DNA from 2 places in the Frigoribacterium sp. RIT-PI-h genome. Region 2 is predicted to be linked to the other one. Evidence: predicted binding sites of a transcription regulator. Region 2 holds the regulator's gene; the other holds the start of a gene.
The links. Region 2 encodes HspR, which represses chaperone genes until heat shock. Its sites were predicted from a motif close to AAGTTGAGTCNNNNNGACTCAACTT; they were not measured.

Region 1: a site for HspR is predicted at 1,033-1,057, ahead of AEQ27_RS14555 (ATP-dependent Clp protease ATP-binding subunit). Genes of this name have one in related genera too.

The regions. Positions count from the first base shown of each region.
Region 1 is NZ_LHOZ01000096.1:12,052-23,139, reverse strand. Features, by position in the region: partial or broken gene AEQ27_RS17480 (hypothetical protein) at 1-902, opposite strand, end outside; gene AEQ27_RS14555 (ATP-dependent Clp protease ATP-binding subunit) at 1,075-3,264, shown strand; gene AEQ27_RS14550 (hypothetical protein) at 3,477-5,804, shown strand; gene wecB (non-hydrolyzing UDP-N-acetylglucosamine 2-epimerase) at 5,966-7,042, shown strand; gene AEQ27_RS14540 (polysaccharide biosynthesis tyrosine autokinase) at 7,135-8,532, shown strand; gene AEQ27_RS14535 (glycosyltransferase) at 8,694-9,851, shown strand; gene AEQ27_RS17475 (low molecular weight phosphatase family protein) at 9,848-10,672, shown strand; gene AEQ27_RS14525 (right-handed parallel beta-helix repeat-containing protein) at 10,698-11,088, opposite strand, start outside.
Region 2 is NZ_LHOZ01000085.1:2,346-13,433, reverse strand. Features, by position in the region: gene AEQ27_RS12930 (MFS transporter) at 1-1,023, opposite strand, end outside; gene dnaK (molecular chaperone DnaK) at 1,237-3,108, shown strand; gene AEQ27_RS12920 (nucleotide exchange factor GrpE) at 3,120-3,779, shown strand; partial or broken gene AEQ27_RS16735 (DnaJ C-terminal domain-containing protein) at 3,937-4,932, shown strand; gene AEQ27_RS12915 (heat shock protein transcriptional repressor HspR) at 5,028-5,435, shown strand; gene AEQ27_RS12910 (methyltransferase) at 5,529-6,680, shown strand; gene AEQ27_RS12905 (hypothetical protein) at 6,717-7,193, opposite strand; gene AEQ27_RS12900 (nitrous oxide reductase family maturation protein NosD) at 7,342-8,838, shown strand; gene AEQ27_RS12895 (hypothetical protein) at 8,899-10,380, opposite strand; gene AEQ27_RS12890 (hypothetical protein) at 10,532-11,088, opposite strand, start outside.

The sequences.
Region 1 (11,088 bases), on a different contig from region 2:
GCGATCTCGGTGCCGTCGACGTCGGTGACGATCACCGTCGCGCCGGGCTGCGCGGCACCGGAGAGCATGGCGTCCTGGCCGAGGTCCACCGGGAACGACACCGCCGCCGACACGGGGCGCACGTCGAGGACGACATCCAGAGTCGACTCCTCGGTCTTGACGCCGTTCTCGTACTGCTCGAGTTCCACCGAGTTCGACCCCAGCTTCAAACCCGACACTTGATATGACCATGACCCGTCGGCGGCGACTTCGACCTCTTCGTCACCGTTCACGATGATGAACGAACCGGGTGTGGCCATTCCACCGATCGAAGCCAGGCGTGCGGGAAGGTCGATGGAGTTGACCTTGCCCACGAGGGCGTAGAGGGCTGAAAGATCGGACTCGAGGGTGAGTGGCGTTCCGTTGAGCAGTCTGAGGTAATTGCTATAGAGATTCTCGCCAACGCCTCCGATGGCCTTGCTGGGGAAGACCGCACTTCGAAGTGTCGTGCCGTCGAACCACCACTGCGTCGCGACATCGGACGTGTCGCACTCTGCGCCATCCCAAGTCCGCATCTGGACGATGCCGGCGATCTCTACGGGGGGGATGTACAAGCAAGCCGGGTTCCCGTCGGACGGTCGGGTCGTGAGCAGTGCGAAGAGGCCGTTGTCGAGTGGCTTGACGCCGAGTCGAGGAGCGCCTTGTGTCGCTGAGGCGAGGTCCGGGTATGTCACGTTGCTCCGAGGGCCCGTGCTGGCGGAGGCAGTGTGATACTTGGCACCGTCCTTGAAAATGACCTGCACGGTCGCCTCGGCGTCCGGTGTGGCGGGGGCGGCAAGGGCCGCGGGCCCGAAGCTGAGGCCGGGCACGACCGTGGCTGCGGCGAGCCCGACCGCGCCGACGCGCCTAAGTGTTTTCTTCATGCGTGAGGTGTTCTTTCCTGTCTGGGCAGCGAGACGCCGCCAGGTGAACGAGTACTGAAATGTTAGACACAAAACAAGACATGTACAACATGACGAGCGTCAGGTCTTGCCCGCCGAGCGATCAGGCGTAAACTTGAGCCAGTTCCACTCAAGTTCCGAGAAAGGCACATCCATGGCGAACATGCAGGGCGCTCCGGCTTCCGACGAGAAGCAGAAGTCGGCGCTCGAGAAGTACGGGGTCGACCTCACCGCCATCGCCCGCAGCGGCAAGCTCGATCCCGTCATCGGCCGCGACGCCGAGATCCGGCGCATCAGCCAGGTGCTCACCCGTCGCACCAAGAACAACCCCGTCCTGATCGGCGAGCCCGGCGTCGGCAAGACCGCCGTGGTCGAGGGGCTGGCCCAGCGCATCGTCGAGGGCGACGTGGCCGACAGTCTCAAAGACAAGCGGCTGATCAGCCTCGACCTCGCCGCCCTCGTCGCCGGCGCGAAGTACCGGGGCGAATTCGAAGAACGCCTCAAGGACGTCCTCAAGGAGATCACGAAGAGCGACGGCCAGGTCATCACCTTCATCGACGAGCTGCACACCCTCATGGGCGCAGGGGGAGGCGAAGGCTCGGTCGCCGCCTCGAACATGCTCAAGCCCATGCTCGCCCGAGGTGAGCTGCGCCTCATCGGAGCGACCACCCTCGACGAGTACCGCCAGTACATCGAGAAGGACGCCGCGCTCGAGCGCCGCTTCCAGCAGGTGTACGTCGGTGAGCCCAGCGTCGAGGACACCGTCGCCATCCTCCGCGGCCTCAAAGAGCGGTACGAGGCGCACCATGGGGTCACGATCACCGACGGTGCCCTGGTGGCCGCCGCCTCCCTGTCCAACCGGTACATCCCCAGTCGACAGCTGCCCGACAAAGCCATCGACCTCGTCGACGAGGCCGGCTCGCGCCTCAAGATGGAGATCGACTCGTCGCCGGTCGAACTCGATCAGCTCTACCGCGGTCTCGTCCGCCTGCAGATCGAAGAGTTGGCGCTCAAGAAGGAGAAGGACGACGCCTCGCAGGCCCGCCTCGCCACCCTGCGCGAGACCATCGCCCAGCAGCAGGCCGCCTACGACGACCTGAACGCCCGGTGGCAGGCCGAGAAGGCCGCCCTGCAAGGCGTCGGCACGCTGCGCAGCGACCTCAACGAGGCGCGCATCGACGCCGACCGTGCCCTGCGCGAGGGGCGCTACGAGGACGCTGCCCGCATCAGCTACGAGCGCATCCCCGACATCGAGAAGCGCCTCGCCGACGCCGAGTCGTTCGAGAAGAGCGGCGACCGACTCGTCAGCGACGCCGTCACCGACTCCGACATCGCCGAGGTCGTCGCCGCGTGGACGGGCATCCCGGTCGGTCGCCTGCTCAGCGGCGAGACTGAGAAGCTGCTGCACCTCGAGAGCGAACTCGGGAGGCGCCTCATCGGTCAGAAGGCGGCCGTCCAGGCCGTCAGCGAGGCGGTCCGGCGCACCCGCGCGGGCATCAGCGACCCCGATCGCCCGACCGGCTCGTTCCTCTTCCTCGGCCCGACGGGAGTCGGCAAGACCGAGCTCGCCAAGGCTCTCGCCGACTTCCTCTTCGACGACGAGAAGGCCCTCGTCCGCATCGACATGAGCGAGTACGGCGAGAAGCACAGCGTGTCCCGGCTCGTGGGAGCGCCTCCCGGCTACGTCGGCTACGAGGCCGGGGGGCAGCTGACCGAGGCCGTCCGCCGACGCCCTTACAGCGTCGTGCTGATGGACGAGGTCGAGAAGGCCCACCCCGAGGTGTTCGACGTCCTGCTGCAGGTGCTCGACGACGGGCGGCTGACCGATGGCCAGGGCCGCACCGTCGACTTCCGCAACACGATCCTCGTGCTCACGTCGAACCTCGGCTCACAGGTCATCACCGACCCCGGCCTCAGCGACCCCGAGAAGGAAGAGCTCGTCCAGGGTCTCGTGCGCCAGGCGTTCAAGCCCGAGTTCGTCAACCGGCTCGACGACATCGTCGTGTTCTCGACCCTCAGCGCCGACGACCTCGGCCAGATCGTCTCGCTCTACGTCGACCGCCTCGGACGTCGCCTCACCGACCGTCGCCTCTCGCTCGCCGTCACCCCCGACGCGCGCGCCTGGCTCGCCGAGCGCGGCTACGACCCGATCTACGGTGCCCGACCGTTGCGCCGCCTGATGCAACGCCAGATCGACGACAAGCTCGCGATGGCACTGCTCGGGGGCGAGATCGTCGACGGCGACACCGTCCGGGTGGACGTCTCGCCCGACGGCGAGGGGCTGACCGTCTCGCGGTACGACGCGACCGAGCCCTCGGCTTCCGATCTCGGCGACCTCGACTGACCCCAGCCACTATCGTGTGACATGTCAGTGCTAGTCTCGTGCGGTTCGGTTTCGTCGCACGAAAGGCTCGCATGTCCGCTTCCCCGTCTTCCTCCGCCCGCCGACGGAAGGGCTTGGCCGCGACACGGGTCGCGGTTGCGACAGGGCTGTCGGCTCTCCTCTTCGCGGCCTCGGCCGCGCCCCCGGCGGTCGCCGGATCGCCCGGTGAAACGATGCCCGATCGCGCTCGATCGACTGGATCGGCTGTCACGCCGACCCGTGAACCGGCCGACCCCCGGCCCCTCTCCGTCGAGGACTTCGAGAACGATCCGTCGTCGACGGCCCGACTCATCACCGACTACGTCGGCTCGACAGGAACGCGCTACTCGGCCGACCCGATCTGGGCCGATGCGGTTCGCTGCAACGGCCTCGTGGTGGGGGCGGGCGCGACGACCCCCGGTTGTGCGGCCGGTCCGGCCCTCCGCTCCCTCGCTCAGGCACTCGGTGTCATCGGTGGCGACGGTGACCCGAAGGGCAACCGCGCGATCTCGGCGTACACCAACGGTGGTGCGCCCGGTGCGGACAAGGTCCAACTCGAGACCGTCGCTCCCGTACCGGTCGACGTGGCGAACCGGTTCGTGACGTTCTCCGTCGATACCGTGGCCGCCAACTGCTCGGCTCCCGACGACCCGTTGCTCTCGTTCTCGTTGCTCGACGGCGACGTCGAGACGCCCGTGTCCGACACTCCCATCAACCCCTGCCTCGACCCCGACCTCGAGGAGTTCGTCGTCGACGGCCACACGATCCGCGGCGGCACGGTCGCCAGCAAGGGTGCCCTGCTCTTCTCGGGCACCGAGCTGGGCGTCCGGCTGCGCAACCTGCAGGGCGGGGGCGCGGGAAACGACGGAGCCTTCGACAACGTCCGAGTCGTGGACGCCACCCCGCAGGCCGACCTGTCCCTGCCCGCCGCGGCCGTGGTGGGCGACGTGGTCGATCTCGTCCTCGACGTCACCAACACCAGCGAGGCCGGTGCCAAGCCTGGCTGGTCGTTCGCGCAGACCCTGCCCGACGGGCTGACCGTCGCATCGTCCGGTGAGGCCACCTCGACCTGTTCGTCCGCCGACGTCACGGCTCCGTCCGGGGCCGACGCGATCCGCGTCCAGGCCGACTTCGCCGAGGGTGACGTCGCGTGCCGGGTCGTCGTCCCCGTCCTCGCCTCCGCGTCCGGCAGTCACGTGGTCGCGGCGTCGCAGAGCACCCTGTCAGGGCTGCTGCCTGCCGTCGATCGGACGATCGCGGTCGACCCCGAGGCGGCCTCCATCGACACGCGGCTCGACGCTCGCCTCGACGACGTCGCCGAGGGTGGCGCGGCCGGCGTCGCCGACGTCGGCGACCGGCTCACCTGGGTGCAGACCGTCGTCAACGTGGGCAACGCCCCGGTGCACGACCTGGCCAGCACGCGCCGGGGCATGTCATGCGACGCCACCGACCTGCCCGTCGGTGCCCGCGCCTCCTGCACGTCACCGACCTACCTGGTCGATCAGGAAGCCGTCGACGAGGGTGGCCCCCTGACGGCGACGGTCCGGGCCGGCGCGGTCTCGCGCCTCGGCATCGTCCTGTCGACGGACGAGGCCCGAGCCGAGGTCCCCGTGACCGACCCCGCCGGTTCGGTGGGCATCGTCAGCTCGGTCACCGTCCGCGATGCCGACGGTGCCGATCGCACCGGCGAGGACGCACGTCCCGGCGACGTCGTCGACGCGCGGTACACGCTGACCAACCAGGGCACGGTCACCCTGACCGACGTCGCGCTGCAGGTCGTGGACGGGCTGCCGCAGGTGGGCCGGGCGGGCGCGGCCGACGAGTCGGGCGCCGCGATCGACACCGACTGCGAGGGGGAACGTCTGGTGCCGGGTGATTCGTTCGACTGCATCATCGCGCCGCAGACGATCGTCGAGGACGACCTCGGCTCACCGTTGATGTGGCTGTCCGCCACGGCGACCGGGTTCCGCCCCGACGGCACCCTCGTGCAGGCCCCGCGGGCTTCCGATCCGATCGGGCTCGTCAAGCCGGCCCCCGCGCTCTCGGCGACGGCCGTCGTCACCAAGGCAGGCGGACGCGTGAACGAGATCGCGGTCGGAGACGCCTGGCGGGGACGGGTCCGGGTGGTCAACACCGGCAACGTCGAGGTGTCCGGCCTGTGGGCTTCGGGCTTCACCTGCGACGTCGACCGTCTCGGGCTCGGACGGGCGACCCACTGCACGAGCGCTCCGAGCATCGTGACCTCCGCCGACGCCCGCACCGGCCGAGTCACCGTCTCGGCCACCGTCCGGGGCGTCGACCGGTGGGGCAGCCGTGTCACGGCCACCTCGTCCGCCGAGGCGTCCGTCCCCGGCGAGGCCGTCGCGCCGGCGCAGGCCGCGCCGGTCGCTGCGGCGCTGGCCTTCACGGGTTCGCCCCTGGGGCTCTCAGCGATCGGGCTCGGCGTGCTGCTCTCCGCCGCCGGGGCCCGGGCCGTCGTGGCGGCCCGACGACGACCCGGGGTCGATGCCTCGGACGGCTGATGCGATCGGCCGGGTCGGGAGCGCGACCGGCCGGTGATGACGTCGTGCCGCCCACCCCGCCGAGGTGTGCGGCAGGTCGCCGTGTCGGACGGGCTCCGTCGTGGTGGCCTCCCACACCTGAGGGCTGGTCGGATCGACGTTCTGCATGTAACATTTTGTACATGCAGATAATGAGCGTCGTCGGCGCCCGACCCCAGTTCGTCAAGTTGGCGCCCATGGCGCGCGCCTTCGCCGGCCGGTGTGACCACGTGGTGGTCCACACCGGCCAGCACTACGACGCGGCGATGTCCGACGTCTTCTTCGACGAACTCGAGATCCCGCGACCCGACGAGCAACTCGACATCGGGTCGGCGTCGCACGGTGCCCAGACCGGGCGCATGCTCGAGGCCGTCGAGGGGGTGCTGCACCGACGTCGTCCTGACGCCGTCCTCGTCTACGGTGACACGAACTCCACGCTCGCCGCGACGTTGGCGGCCGTCAAGCTGGGCATTCCCGTCGCGCACCTCGAGGCCGGGCTCCGCTCGTTCGACCGGGCCATGCCCGAAGAGCACAACCGCGTCATGACCGACCACGCCGCCGACCTCTGTCTCGCGCCCTCCGAGACGGCCCTCGGGCACCTGCGAGACGAGGGGCTCGAGCGGCGCTCCGTGCTGGTCGGCGACGTCATGACCGACGTCCTCTTCGCGGTCCACGACCGTCTCGCCCACCAGGAGGCGCGGGTCGGCCCGGCGAGCGAGGCCGCGGCCCGAGGTCCCTACGTGCTCGCCACGCTCCACCGCCCGTCGAACACCGACGATCCCCGGCGGCTGAGAGAGGTGCTCGACGGCCTCGCCGGCGTCGCCGAGACCGGGCGCACCGTGCTGTTGCTGGCGCATCCGCGGTTGCGGGCGCGCGCCTCCTCCTGGGGGATCGAGCTGTCGAGACCGGGCATGGTCGTGGCGCCGCCGGTCGGGTACCTCGACCTCGTCGGGCTGCTCGACGGGGCCTCGGGTGTCGTGACCGACTCGGGCGGGTTGCAGAAAGAGGCGTTCCTCCTGCGCCGACCGTGTGTCACCGTCCGGGCGGACACCGAATGGGGCGAGACCGTGAGGCTCGGCTGGAACGACCTCGTCGGCGACAGCCCTCTCGACATCGCCGCGCGGCTGGCGGCGCTGCCGTGTCCCGAGACCGCCGCAGCGCCGTACGGGGACGGCCGCGCAGCCGCCAGGGTGGTCGACGCCATGCTGTCCCGCTTCTGAGCACAGGGCATGAAAGCTTGTGCCCCGTCGTTGATCCACATAACATGTAAAACATCGTCTACCCGGCGTCGACACCCGAAAGGCCCCGATCCATGCGCGTGACCGACATCCTGCGAGCCCTGCTCGCCAGCTGGCTGCTCGTGGTCGTCGGTCTCGTGGTCGGGGGTGGCCTCGGCTACGCCGTCTCGGCCGTGGCGACCCCGACCTACGTCAGCAGCGCGAAGATCTTCGTCGCCGTTCGAGGACAATCCGACACCACGGCGATGGAGATCGCCTCGGGGTCGAACGCGGCCCAGCAGAAGATCAAGACCTACACGACGCTCGTCACGACTCCTCGCGTGCTCGACCCCGTCGTCGCCGACCGGGGGCCGAGCGTCACGGTCGACGAGCTCGCCGGCCAGGTGACGGCGAGCTCGCCGACGGCCAGCACCCTGATGACCGTGGCCGTCACCGACGTCGACCCGCAGCGCGCGGCCGAGTTTGCCAACGCCGTCACCGAGAGCCTGCGCACCGTGGTGACGACCGAACTCGAGCCCGAGTTCGCCCCCGGCGTCCCGTCCGTCACGATGGAGGTCGTCGAGCCCGCCGCGCCGGCGCTCTCGCCGGCGACCCCCCGCACCGTCGCCAACGTCGCGCTCGGCCTCCTGCTGGGCCTCGCAGCCGGTGCCGCGGCGGCCCTCGCCCGGCGGGCGCTCGACACGAAGGTCAGGGGGCGCGACGATCTCGTCGTCGAGGGCGAGCTGGCCGTCGTCGGCGAGATCCCGTTCGATCCTCAGGTGCGGCGGCGACCGGTGGTCGCCCGCGACGGGGGTGCCAGCGTCCAGGCCGAGGCGTTCCGCATGCTGCGGACCAACATCCGGTTCCTGGGTGCGGGGGCGGCGGCGCGCTCGTTCGCCGTCAGTTCGGCCGGGCCGAGCGAGGGCAAGACCACGACCACGGCGAATCTCGCGGTCTCGCTCGCCGAAGCCGGGCTGCGGACCGTCGTGGTCGACGCCGACATGAGGCGGCCCAATCTGGCGAAAATCCTCGGCATCGAGGGCGCGGTGGGGCTGTCCGACGTCCTGATCGGGCGCTTCGAGCTCGACGAGGTACTGCAGTCCTGGGGGCACGACGGTCTCACCGTGCTGCCGGCCGGCGAGGTACCGCCGAACCCCAGCGAACTGCTGGGCTCAGGGGCCATGCGCGCGCTGCTCGACGACCTGGGGGGCCGGTACGACGTGGTCGTCGTCGACACCCCGCCCCTGCTGTCGGTCACCGACGCCGCGCTCATCAGCGAGATGGTCACGGGTGTCCTCCTCGTGGTCGCCTCCGGGCGCACCCGCCGTGCGCAGGTCGCCTCGGCGCTCGAACGCCTCGACGCCGTCGGCGGCACGCCGCGCGCCGCCGTGCTGACCATGGGGCGTCGGCGCCGGGCCGACTCCCGTTACTACTACTACAGCGAGATCGATGTCCCGCGTCGTTCCCTGCGGGGGCTCCTCCGCCGGGCCTGAACGACGCGGTCCCTGTCCATCCTGTCGGCCGTGCGGCCGACGGCGTCGCTCGACGACCCTGGGTCCGAGCTCGGGCCGAGCCGCGCCTCCAGACGGGCGACCGCTCGCCGTTGCCGGTCCTCGACGCCCTCTTCCTGTCACCTCCGAACGAACGGAACGCCATGACCACATCACCTCCCGACATCGTCCACGTGTCGAGCGCCCACCCCTGGACCGACAACCGCGTCCACCTGCGCGAGGCCGCCGGTGCCGCGGCCGCGGGGTACTCGGTGCGCCTGATCGCCGTCGAGAGCGACGTCACCACCCGAGAGACGGGCGTCGAGGTCGTGACGATCCCCCGCCGCCGTCGTCGTGCCCGCATGACGTTCGGCTCGGCCCAGGCCGTCCGGCTCGCCGTGCGCTCGAGGGCGCGGTTGTGTCACCTGCACGACCCCGAGCTCGTGTGGGCGGTGCCCCTGCTGCGCGTCCTCGGACGCCGCGTGGTCTTCGACGCCCACGAGGACCTTCCCGACCAGGTGGCGTCGAAGGCGTACGTCTCGCGTCGCACGGCGCGTCCCGCGCGTGCGCTCGCCCGGCTCGTCGTGCGCCTCGTGTCGACGGCCGACCGGGTCGTGGCCGCCACCGAGACGATCGCCGACGCCTACCCGGCGGGCAAGACGGTGCTCGTGCGCAACTACCCGCGCCTCCGGGCGGAAGAGGCGTCGGCGATCGAGCCGAGCCGCCGGCCCCCGGTCGTGGCGTACGTCGGGGCGTTGACCGCGAACCGCGGGTCGGCGGCGGTGGCCGGACTGACAGGCTCACCCGCTTTCCCCCACGGCTGGCGGCTCGAGCTGGCCGGACACGTCTCGGCGCCCGAAGCCGCCGAGCTGACCGCCCGACCGCGGAACGACGAGCTGCCCGTGGTCTTCCACGGCCGGCTGTCGCCCGAGGCCACGCGCGACCTGCTCTTGGGGGCCCGGGTGGGGGTCGTCGTCTTCGAGCCGACCGCCGCGCACCTGAACTCGCTGCCCACCAAGCTGTTCGAGTACATGGCCGCGGGACTCGCCGTGGTCGTCAGCGACTTCCCGCTCTGGCGGAGGCTCCTGGGACACCTCGACTGCGCCACCTTCGTCGACCCCACCGACGTCGACGCCGTGGCCGGAGCCGTCGCGGCCTACGACTCCGACCCCGACCTGCTCGACCGTCACGGCCGGAACGGGCGACGAGCCGCGCTCGAGACGTTCAGCTGGGACGGCGAGGAGGCAACGCTCCTCGGGCTCTACCGCGACCTGATCGGCAGCCCGACACCCGGCAGCCACGCCCGCGAGGGGGGATCGTGAACGCCGCGCGTCGACCCGCTGCCGCGCCCCTGCGCGTGCTCGTCGTCTGCACGGGCAACCTCTGCCGGTCGCCGCTCTTCGCCGCCCTGCTCGCTCGTGACGTCGACGATGCCCGGGTGACCGTCACGAGTCGGGGCACGCTGACCACCCCCGGCGCGGTCGTGCCCGCGGCGACGCTGGCGGCAGGGACGCGCCTCGGGGTCGACCTCGAGGGGCATGTCGCCCGGCCGCTCTCGGGCGTCGACCTCGAGGACGCCGACCTCGTGCTCACGGCCGGTCGCCGTCATCGCCGAGACGTCGTGCGGATGTCCCCTGCGGCCGCCTCGAAAGCGTTCACCATCGTCGAATTCGCGCGGCTGGCCGAGGCGGCGCTCACCGAGGGGGCGGCCTGGGCCGCCGACGAAGGGGCGGTCGACTCCGGCCCGGGGCGATCCGGTGTCGCGCTCGAGTCCTTGCTGCGCATGCGGGGCAGCGTGCTGCGTCCCGACGACCCCGAGGACGACGACGTCGTCGACCCCATGGGGCGACGGGCGGGTGTGCATCTGCGCGTCGCCCGCCGGCTGGCGACCGCGGCCACGACGATCGCCTCGGCGCTCGGCCCCGTGATGGTCGACCCGTCCGCCGGAGGGCCCAGCCGTGCTCGCCGATCTGAACCGGGGGCCCGCGATGTCACGGAGCCGGCTCGAGCGGTCTCCAGGTCGTCGGAGGCGGCCTTCGTCGCGGTCCCCCCTCCCGTCCCCGCTCGAGTGGGTCGCGGCGCCGTCCCGAGAGGTCGCCGCGTTCGACGAGACGGTGACGCGCGGGGGTTCGCCACGGCCTGACGCGCGACGCTGAGGGGGCCGCCGGTCAGTCCTCGTCGGCCCAGCGGCGCACGACGGCCCCTTTGTTCCACACGGCGAGGTCCGTCTCACGCCAGTCGTTGGCCAGCAGGTCGAACACGTTGTCGGGGTTCGCCACGGCGAGGCCCCGCACCGGGCCGGTGGTGCCCTCTCCGCGGGCGACGTTCGTCGCCGACACGGTGACCGTGTTCGCGCCGCTCCGGGCCTCGACGACCGACACCGCGCCTCCGGCCGTGGAGGCCTCGAGGCCGGAGGCCGACGTCCGCGTCAACGTCAGGGCGTCGTTGGAGTGGTACACCAGCACGCCCCGGTCGACGCACCGCTCGAGGGTGGTGCCGCTCACGACGACGCCGCGGGTGAGGTAGAGGACGATCCCGGCCTCGGTGCCTCCGCCGTGG
Region 2 (11,088 bases):
CTTCGCCCCGAGCCGGTCGTCGAGCCACCCTCCGACGAAGGTGCCGATCCCCGCGACGAGGTTGGCGCCGACGGCGAAGTAGATGACCATGCTCGGCGAGAAGCCGAACACCTGCGCGGCGATGATCGCGCCGAAGGTGAACACGGCGGCGAGGCCGTCGCGGAAGACGGCACTGGCCACGAGGAACAACAGCACCTGGCGGTTCGTGCGCCACAGCCTCGCGATCGTCGAACCCAGGAGGCGGTACGAGCGCCACAGTCCCACCCGGGTGCGGGCGGTGGTGGCGGGCAGCGCGGGCACCGAGAGCAGCACCGGCACCGCGAAGACGGCGAACCACGCGGCGGCGACGACGAGCGAGAGGCGGACGCCCCGCGCGCCTCCGTCCGCCCCCGTGGGGACGCCGAGCAGCCCGCCACGGCCTTCGACCCCGAAGCTCTGCAGGAACGCCACGAGCAACAGCAGCAGCAGCACGATCCCGCCGACGTACCCGAGGCCCCAGCCGAAGCCCGAGACCTTGCCGATGGTCTTCGGGGTCGAGACCTGCACGAGCATGGCGTTGTAGTTGACGCTAGCGAACTCGAAGAAGAGGTTGCCGACGGCCAGCAGGGCCGCGCCGAAGACGAGGTACCCCGGCGCCGGCGCGACGAAGACCATCGCGGCCATGGCGAGGACGACCAGGCCGGTGTTCACCGCGAGCCACAGCTTGCGTCGGCCCGAGCCGTCGCTGCGCTGGCCGAGCACGGGTGCCAGCAGGGCGATGAGCACGCCGGCGATGGTGAGGGCCGTCGAGATGACCGTCGCGTTCTCGGCCTTCGCCAGCACGAGGGCCGGGTTGCGGGTGTCGTCACCGGCCGCGGCGACGACGTCGGGGTCGACGAAGGCTCCGCTCGCCAGGTAGGTGCTGAAGACGAACGAGGTGACGACGGCGTTGAACGCGGCCGATCCCCAGTCCCAGAGGGCCCACGAGACCACGCGGCGGCGCGGGATCGGGGTGCTGTCGGCGAGCGTCTGCGCTGCGGTCATGGGGGTCAACCTAGTGGGCGTCCGTGACCGACGGGGGCGCGCCTCCTCGTCCGGCTCGGTCGCGGCGGCCCCCGTTCGAGAGTTGAGCCTTTCTGGCTCAACTTTCAGGTTCACAGCTTGACCTCGACGGCAGCGTGAGTAAAGTTGAGCCTGGCCGACTCAAGGCCGGCCCCCAAGGCTTTCGTCACACCGCACCACGAAGGAGAAAAGCACATGGCACGTGCAGTAGGAATCGACCTCGGTACCACCAACTCGGTCGTCAGCGTCCTCGAGGGTGGCGAGCCCACCGTCATCGCGAACGCCGAGGGTCTGCGCACGACCCCCTCGGTCGTCGCCTTCACGAAGGACGGCGAGGTGCTGGTCGGCGAGACCGCCAAGCGCCAGGCCGTCACCAACGTCGACCGCACCATCGCGTCGGTCAAGCGTCACGTCGGCACCGACTGGAAGGTCGAGATCGACGACAAGAAGTACACGCCGCAAGAGATCAGCGCGCGCATCCTCGGCAAGCTGAAGCGCGACGCCGAGCAGTACCTGGGCGAAGAGGTGACCGACGCGGTCGTCACCGTCCCGGCGTACTTCAACGACTCCGAGCGCCAGGCCACCAAAGAGGCCGGCGAGATCGCGGGCCTCAACGTCCTGCGCATCATCAACGAGCCGACGGCTGCCGCCCTCGCCTACGGCCTCGACAAGGGCAAGGAAGACGAGCTCATCCTGGTCTTCGACCTCGGTGGCGGAACGTTCGACGTCTCGCTGCTCGAAGTGGGCAAGGACGAAGACTTCTCGACCATCCAGGTGCGCAGCACCTCGGGTGACAACCGCCTCGGTGGCGACGACTGGGACAACCGCATCGTCGAGCACCTCATCAAGAAGTTCAAGGACGCGCACGGCGTCGACCTGTCGACCGACAAGATCGCGAAGCAGCGCCTCAAAGAAGCCGCCGAGCAGGCCAAGAAAGAGCTGTCGTCGAGCACCTCGACCAGCATCCAGCTGCCCTACCTCACGCTGACCGCCGACGGCCCGCTCAACCTCGACGAGACCATCTCGCGCTCGCAGTTCGAGCAGTGGACGAGCGACCTGCTCGACCGCACCAAGAAGCCGTTCAACGACGTCATCAAAGAGGCCGGCGTGAAGGTGGGAGACATCGCCCACGTCGTGCTCGTCGGTGGTTCGACCCGCATGCCGGCCGTCACCGAGGTCGTCAAGCAGCTCACCGGTGGCCAGGAGCCCAACAAGGGCGTCAACCCCGACGAGGTCGTGGCCGTGGGCGCGGCCCTCCAGGCCGGCGTGCTGAAGGGCGAGCGCAAGGACGTCCTGCTCATCGACGTCACCCCGCTCAGCCTCGGCATCGAGACCAAGGGTGGCGCGATGACCAAGCTCATCGAACGCAACACGGCCATCCCGACCAAGCGCAGCGAGACCTTCACCACGGCCGACGACAACCAGCCGTCCGTCGCGATCCAGGTCTTCCAGGGCGAGCGCGAGTTCACGCGGGACAACAAGAACCTGGGCACCTTCGAGCTGACCGGCATCGCTCCGGCTCCGCGCGGCGTGCCGCAGATCGAGGTCACGTTCGACATCGACGCCAACGGCATCGTGCACGTGTCCGCGAAGGACAAGGGCACCGGCAAAGAGCAGTCGATGGTCATCTCGGGCGGCTCGTCGCTGTCGAAGGACGACATCGAGCGCATGGTCCGCGAGGCGGAAGAGAACGCCGCCGAAGACAAGGCACGTCGTGAGGCCAACGAGACCCGCAACTCGGCCGAGCAGCTCGTCTACTCGATCGAGAAGCTGATCAAGGAGAACGACGAGAAGCTGCCCGCGGACGTCAAGTCCGAGGTGCAGGCCGACGTCGACTCGCTGAAGTCGGCCCTCGCCGGCGACGACGAGTCCGCGATCAAGCCCGCCTTCGACAAGCTCAACGAGAGCCAGCAGAAGCTCGGCCAGGCGATCTACTCGCAGAGCCAGGCCGACCAGGCCGGTGCCGCGGGTGCCGAGGGCGCTCCCGCCGACGGCCAGGCGCAGGGTGACGACGAGGACATCGTCGACGCCGAGGTCGTGGACGACGACGACAACGACAAGAAGTAGAGGCGGTCGGCATGACTGACGAGAACAAGACGCCCGACGACGAGCCGCGTCCCGCGACTCCGTCCGAAGACGGGGGCACGGCCGACGTCGTCGACCCCGACGAGCTCGTCGACGCCGAGGCGCCCGACGTCGAGGTCCCGGCTGACGCCGCGGCCCCGGCGGGGGCCAAGGCGGCGGCCGAGTCGATGGCCGACGCTCCCGAGGGCACCGAGACGCTGAGCGCCGACGACGAGGCCATCCTCGACGCCGCCAGCGCCGACCTGGTGGCCGACATGCGACAGGACATGCTGAGGGCCCAGGCCGAGCTGGTGAACTTCCGGAGGCGCGTCGAGCGTGACCGCGAGGCCAACCGCGAGGCCGTGGTCGCCGAGGTCGTCCGCTCGCTGCTGCCCGCGCTCGACGACCTCGCCCGTGCCGAACAGCACGGCGACCTCGCCGAAGGCCCGATGACCGTCATCGCGCAGAAGATCCGCGGGGGGCTCGACAAGTTCGGCCTCACGCAGATCGGTGCGAAGGGCGACGTCTTCGACCCCAGCAAGCACGATGCCCTGGTCCAGCTGCCGAGCGCCGACGTCACGGTCAACACCGTGGCCGACGTGATCGAGCCGGGCTACACGATCGGCGACCGCGTCATCCGCGCCGCCAAGGTCGCGGTGCACACCCCGCAGTAGCACCCCGGTGACGGGTGGCCTCCGGGCTGCCCGTCACCACCCCCTGCGACGCGAGTCGCAACCGGCGGTGGGCTCCTCGACGAGGTGCCCGCCGCCTCCCCCGTTCTCTTCCGGTCGCTGCCAGACAGCGACCTCCAGTCAAGGAAGGAGGTGCCGCATGGCGAGTCAGGACTGGTTCGACAAGGACTTCTACGCCGTCCTCGGTGTCTCCAAAGACGTCACGCCCGCCGAGCTGAAGAAGGTCTACCGCAAGCTGGCGCGCAAGTACCACCCCGACTCGAACCCCGGCGACGCCGCGAGCGAGGCGAAGTTCAAAGAGATCTCCGAGGCGCACTCGGTGCTGTCCGACCCCGAGCAGCGTCGCGAGTACGACCAGGTCCGGGCCATGGGCGGCGGTGCCCGCTTCGCGGCCGGCAGCGGTGGCCCCGGAGGTGCGGGTGGCGGATTCGAGGACGTCTTCGGTGGCATGTTCAACCAGGGCGGCCAGCGCACGCAGTTCCGCCAGGGTGGCGGTGGCGGCGGCTTCGACGACATCTTCGGCGGCATGTTCGGCGGTGGTGGCTTCGGACAGACGAGCGGCGGCTACCGCGGCTTCGGCGGCCCTCAGAAGGGCCGTGACATGACGGCCACCACGACGCTCGACTTCCAGACCGCGATCGTCGGCGAGACCATCACGCTGCAGGCGTCGAACGGCAAGCCGATGAAGGTCCGCATCCCGGCCGGCGTCCACGACGGTCAGAAGATCAAGCTGCGCGGTCGGGGCGAGCAGAGCCCCGACGGCGGTGAGGCCGGCGACATGGTGTTGACCGTTGCCGTCCGCAAGCACCCCGTGTTCGACCTCGACGGCAAGAACCTCCGACTCGACGTGCCCGTGACGTTCGCCGAGGCGACCCTCGGCGCGACGATCGAGGTGCCGACGCTCGGTGGCGACCCCGTGCGATTGCGCGTCGCGCCGGGCACTCCCTCGGGCCGCGTGCTGCGCGTCAAGGGGCGCGGCGTGCACGCGAAGGACGGCGTCGGTGACCTGCTCGCCACCGTCCAGGTCGCGGTGCCCGCACACCTCAACGACAAGGCACGCGAGGCCGTCGAGGCCTTGGCCGCCGCCCTGCCGTCCGAGAACCCGCGCGACGACCTCATCGCCCGGGCACGAGCCCGACGAGACCGACCCGACCCGCGCCCCCTCGGCGGCAGGTCCCGAGCGACGAGACAGGAGACGAGATGGACCGACCGGACCCCACCCAGTGGCCGATGGACGAGCACTCGCCCCTCTTCGCCATCGCGACCGCCGCCGAGCTCTCGGGCCTGCACGCCCAGACGCTGCGGCAGTACGACCGGCTCGGGCTCGTCGTGCCCCAGCGGACGGCGGGCAAGTCGCGGCGTTATTCGATGCGCGACGTCGTGCAGCTGCGCGAGATCGCGCGCCTCGGCGGCGAGGGCATCTCGCTCGAGGGGATCAAGCGAATCCTCGAGCTCGAGAACCAGGTCACCGCGCTGCAGTCGCGCGTGCGAGAGCTCGAGCGGGCACTGGCGGACGAGATGGTCAACCGCCCCGGTGCCAGGGTCTTCGCCGCGGGCGAGAGCGGTGTCGTCCCGCTGCGTCACGGCACCCGGCCGTCGCGGCAGACCTCCGTCGTCGTCTGGCGTCCGCTGCGCTAGACGTGACCGAGGCGTCACGACGTGCCGCTCATCTCGGGCGGGGCGGCGAGCGGCATGTCGCGACTTCTCGACGGGCGCCGCTAGCGTTGCCGGGTGATCGACTTCGCGCAGCTCCGCCGGTGGCCCGACGTCGAGGCCCCCGAACTGCTGGCCCACGACGCCACCGACCGGCTGCTGCTCGACACCTCCCAGGAGGCGCTGGTCGCGCACCCGGGGCACGTCGCCGTCGTCGGCGACCGCTACGGGGCGCTGGCCCTGGGCGTGGCCGACCTCGTGGCCGACGGCGTCGAGGGCACCCCGGACGGTGGGGAGTCGTCCGCACCGATGCCGGTGCGTGTGCACCAGGACGCCCTCTCGGGTGAACTCGCCCTCGCCGCCAACGCGCGCGTGGCGGCCCCGGGCGCCCGGTGGTCCTGGCACGCCCTCGACGCTTCACTCGTCGCCGGCGCCCGGGTGGTCCTCGTCCAGCTGCCCCGCGGGCTCGACGCCCTCGACGAGATCGCCGAGGTCGTCGCCGCACACGCCCACCCCGAGGTGAAGCTGTTCGCGGGCGGGCGGATCAGGCACATGCCCCCGGCCATGAACGAGGTCCTCGGTCGGCACTTCGGTGACGTCCGAGCCGGGCTGGCGCGCCAGAAGTCGCGGGTGCTCGTCGCGACGGCCCCCCGCGCCTCCGACGCCGGCCGCTGGCCGCGGACCGAGCGGCACGGCGACCTGGTCGTCGCCGCCCACGGTGCCGCCTTCGCGGGCGCCACGATCGACATCGGCACCCGGGCCCTGCTGGCCGCCCTGGACGCCGAGCGGCCCGCCGCGCGCGACGTCGTCGCCCTCGGCTGCGGCACGGGCGTCCTCGCCGCGTCGTACGCCCTCGCCCACCCCGACACCGTCGTCGTCGCCACCGACCAGTCCGCGGCGGCCGTGGCCTCGGCGTCGGCGACCGTCGCCGCGAACGGCCTCGCCGGTCGGGTGGAGGTGCGGCGCGACGACGCTGGTGCGTCGCTGCCCGGCGGCTCGGCCGACCTCGTCTTGCTCAACCCGCCGTTCCACGTCGGGGCGACGGTGCACGCCGGCATCGCCCACAAGCTCTTCGACGCGGCCGCGAGGTTGCTGCGTCCGGGCGGCGAGCTCTGGTGCGTGTGGAATTCCCCCCTCGGCTACCGGTCCACGCTCGAACGGGTCGTGGGTCCGACCCGCCAGGTGTCGCGGGGCCCGAAGTTCACCGTCACGGTGTCGACCCGTCGCTGACCGGGTCGTGTCGCCCCACGCCGGGGCGGCTTCGCCTCACTCGACCTCGTCGAGCCGGAGCGAGGCATCGACGTAGGCCAGCAGGGCGTGCGCGTAGGCCGTCTCGGCATCGTCGGCGGCGTGCACCTCGTCACCGCGGGGGGAGCTCGCGTCGAGGATGCGCACCTGGTAGCCGACCTGCTCGCCGTCGACCACGACCCGGTCGAGCGACACGAACGACCGCCCGAGCAGCTCGCGGAGCTGATCCTCGCGAGGGAGCCAGAGGGCGTCCTCGACGGCCACGGAGTCGAGCGCCCATTCCGTGGTGCCGTTGAAGCCGAGCACGGTACCGGTCGGATGCTCGTGGGCCTCGATCGTCATGTCGCTCAGTGTGAAGACGTCGCCGGCGCCCTCGTCCGCTCCTTGGTCGCCCTCGGTCTCGAGGAGGCGTTCGACGACGAAGCGGTCACCGGCGGAGGGCCGCCAACGCAGACCGGCGGCACGGAGGCGGCGGGCGAGATCGACGGAGATCATCGACCCAGCATGCCGACCTCGCCGGTGAGCACGCCGGGAGCGCACTCCGATCTCGGGTGGATGCCGGAGGAGGGCTCAGGGGGTAGCGTGTCGATCGTACACCTAACAGTCGTGATATCCATCACATCCCCCCTTCACGAGGAACATCTTGAGACCGACATCTGACCGTCCACCACTTCTCTCCGCCGAGCGCGACGCCACCGGGCCCGCGGGCCGTGCCGCGGCCCACCCCCGGCCGGGGCGCCGCGCCTTCCTCGTCGGCGCCCTGGCAGCGGCGGGGGCCCGCGCCGTCGGGGCCGCCCGTCGGCCGGCCGCCGCCGTGGCCGCCGGTGCCGCCCCCGCCACGATGCCGGCCCCCACGGTCGTGGTCGCCGCGTCGTCCTTCCCGACCGTCGCACAGGCCCTCGCCGCCGTGCCCCCGGGGGGCACGCTGCTCGTCGACCGGTCGGAGGCGATCGCGTCGCCGCTGATCGTCGATCGATCCATGACCGTCCTGTTCGCGCCGACGGTCCGCCTCACGGCGACCGCGCACATCACGATGATCGACGTCCACGCCTCCGACGTGCGCGTCGTCGATGCCGCGCTCGTCGGGGCCGGGACGTCCCGGGCGGCGAGCGGAAAGGGGGTCGTGGCGACGGGGACGGCGACCGCTCCGCTCGAGCGGCTGTCGATCGAGGACTGCACCTTCACGGGGCTGTCCCACTCGGCCGTCGTCGCGACGTCGGTGGTCGGTCTCGAGGTCGTCGGCTGCCGTGTGGACGACGTGGGCTACGCCGGCGTCGTGCTCGTCTCGTGCACCGACGCGGTCGTGCGGGGCTGCACCGTCGCCGACGTCCGACAGCCTGCCGGCTTCGTCAACTCGTACGGCATCGCGGTGACGCGGGACGAGACGAAGTCGCTCGTCGATTCACCCCGGTCGGCCCGGGTCACGATCGACGGCAACACCGTCCGCGGCGTCCGGCTCTGGGAAGGCATCGACACGCACGCGGGGCAGCAGATCGTGATCCGTGACAACACCGTCTCGGGGTGCTCGGTGGGCATCGCCGTGGTGCCGTGTCAGAACGATGCGACACCGCAGGAGTACGTCTACGCCCCGGTCGACGTCGTGGTCGCCCGCAACCACGTCGAGCGGGGCGACTCGCCCGGGACGGGTTCGGGCATCGTGGTCAAGGGCGCCGGCTCGACCGTCGCTTCGGGGGCGGAGCGGGCGTCGGCGGTCGTCGAGGACAACGTCGTCGTCGGAATGGGCGGTGGCGACCGCGAAGCGGGCGTGCTGCTCTACCTGACCCGCGACGTCGTCGTCCGGGGCAACCTGCTCTCGGGCTGTGTCGGCCGCGGGGTGTGTCTCTACCATTCGAACGATGCCACGATGCTCGTGGGCAATCGCGTCGAGGGTGTCGTGCTGGCCGCCGGTGCCACGGTCGCGGCTGCCGTCGAGGTGCGCAGTTCGGCCAACACGGCCACGCTCGTGGGCAACTCGTACGCCCCGGGGTCGCACCTCCCCGGCTCGGCGGCCTCGGTGCGTGGAGTCGCCGTTCCGGGGTCGGGCAACGTGCTCGACCTGCTGCGCAACGACTGGACGGCGACGGTGCTGCCCGTCTGGGGCCGGTCCAGCACGATCACCCGCTTCGCCGACGGCGCCTGACGGCTGGTGCCGAGGAGGTGCGGGTCCGCTCGTCACCGCACCCGCGCCTCCTCGTCGTGGTCACGGGCGCGGCGCGAACGCTCCGTAGTCGACCGTGCGAGGTGGCCACCCCGGTGTCGTCTCGACGAAGGTCAGGTAGTAGATCGATGGTCCGGCCAGGAGGTACGAGAGCGACCAGGTGCTGGCGTCGGTGACCTCGACGGGGCCGGTGATCTTGGTGCCCCATCGGTTCTCGACGTGGACCTGGCCCCGAGGGTCACCTGTTCCGGTGAAGGTGGTCACGCTGCCGGATTCGTAACCGGCGCCCCGGTCGGGGGAGACGACCTGGAACACGGCGCGCTGCTCCGGGGGGCGGATGACGAAGGGGCCGTCGGACTTCTTCTCTGACCCGAGCTGCTGGTTGACGAAGAGCGTGTACACGCTGGGTGCGACGAGGATGCGGTCGTGGTGCCACAGCCCCTGGGCGTCGACGGGGATGCCCTTGGCGATCTCGGTGCCCCAGGCGTTCGTGAGGGTCACCGTCGCGGACGGGGTGGCGGTGCCTTCGATGCGGGTCGGTACTCCGGAGGTGTATTCGGCAGGCCCGGAGACCGTGCCGGGCCGGAGGGCGGGGACGGGTGGTGTCACCCCGCCCAGGGTGATGGTCGCGGTGGTGCGGTTGTCACCACGACCGACCTGAACCACCTCGAGGTCGTGGCCCGAGTCGTCGAGGGGGGCCGTGGTGAGGCGCCACGTACCCGAGACCAGCACGGTGGTCGCCGGGGCAAGCCACGAGGTCGAGCCCTTCTCGCGCACACGCACCTCGCCGCGGGGCACACCTGAACCGACGAGCGTGACGGGCCCGCCGAGGTGCTCGGTGCCGTCAGTCGGGGCGGTGATGCTGACGGGGGCGCCGTAGTCGAGGTCGGCATCGAGCCGGTCGAGTTCGTCGCCGTCGACGGACTGACGCACGGTGAGACGGTGAACGCCCCCGGCGTCCGGAGCCAGCACCGTCGTCTCGAAGGAGCCCGACGACGCGGCGCGGGTGGTGCCGATGACTCGATCGGCATCGTTGACGACGTCGATGTCGGCTCGAGGGGTCGCCGTGCCGGTGACGCGGGCGCGTTCGGTGCGGAGGGGGGAGAAGGTCGCCTCAACTGCCAGGGGCTGGCCCACGAAGAAGTCGAGCTCGTCGGTGTCGACGAGGCGCTCGTCCACGTACTCGGCGAGTGTGACGCTGCCGGGGCCGAGCGCCTGCTCTGTCAGCTCGGCCTGCCAGGCGCCGGTGCCGTCGGCGTCGACCTCGAACCGGTCGTCGACGAGGATCGTGGCCAGGGGCGTCGCGGTTCCCGCGACGTGGACGGTGCGGGTCTCGAGCTCGATCGACGTGACCCGGGCCGACAGGGCGAGTGGTGCAGGCGTCGCTGGGGCGGTCGGAGCCGCTGAGGCGGGAGGGGTTGCCCCGGCAGCCCAGGCGGGTGGGGGAGGCACGAAGGTGATGGTGGCCGTCACGGCGGTGGTGACGGCGGCAGCCAGCACGGAGGCGCGGCGGGGGACGATCATCGGGGTGTCCAATCTGCTGGGTGCGAGTGCTGCTTCGAGCAAATATTAATACCACACGTTTGACATGTCGTTTGCGACGCGCAGGTCTCCTGGAGGTGCCGGCGGGCGGGCAGCTGTGAGGCGGCCCGCCCGCCGGGTGTCCGTGCCGAACTCAGCGGCGGGGCTGGGAGTTCAGGACGGTCGCCTGGGTCTCGGCGGGGGTGCCCTTGTCTTGGATGAAGTTGATCGTCCAGGTCGAGGTGCCCATGTTCGCGCGGGTCCAGGACCAGGTGCCCCGGTCGGTGACGCGGGTGGCGTCGAGGCGGGTGCCGTACCGGTTCTCGATCTGTAGCAGTTTGCCCTTCTCGGCGGTGCCGGTGAAGGTGAACGAGGTGTTCGGGACGTAGCCCTGGGCGATGGTCGCCGCGTCGGGGTTCGTGACGGCCACCGGGGCCGTGGCGGTGGTGCGAGGCGTGAAGTTCGCGACAGTGGCCTTCGTCTCGGCGGGGGTGCCCTTGTCTTGGATGAAGTTGATCGTCCAGGTCGAGGTGCCCATGTTCGCGCGGGTCCAGGACCAGGTGCCCTGGTCGGTGACGCGGGCCTCGTCGAGCTTGGTGCCGTACTTGTTCTCGACCTGCAGGGTCTTGCCCTTCTCGGCGGTGCCGGTGAAGGTGAACGAGGTGTTCGGGGTGTAACCCTGGGCGATCGTCGCCGCGTCGGGGTTCGTGA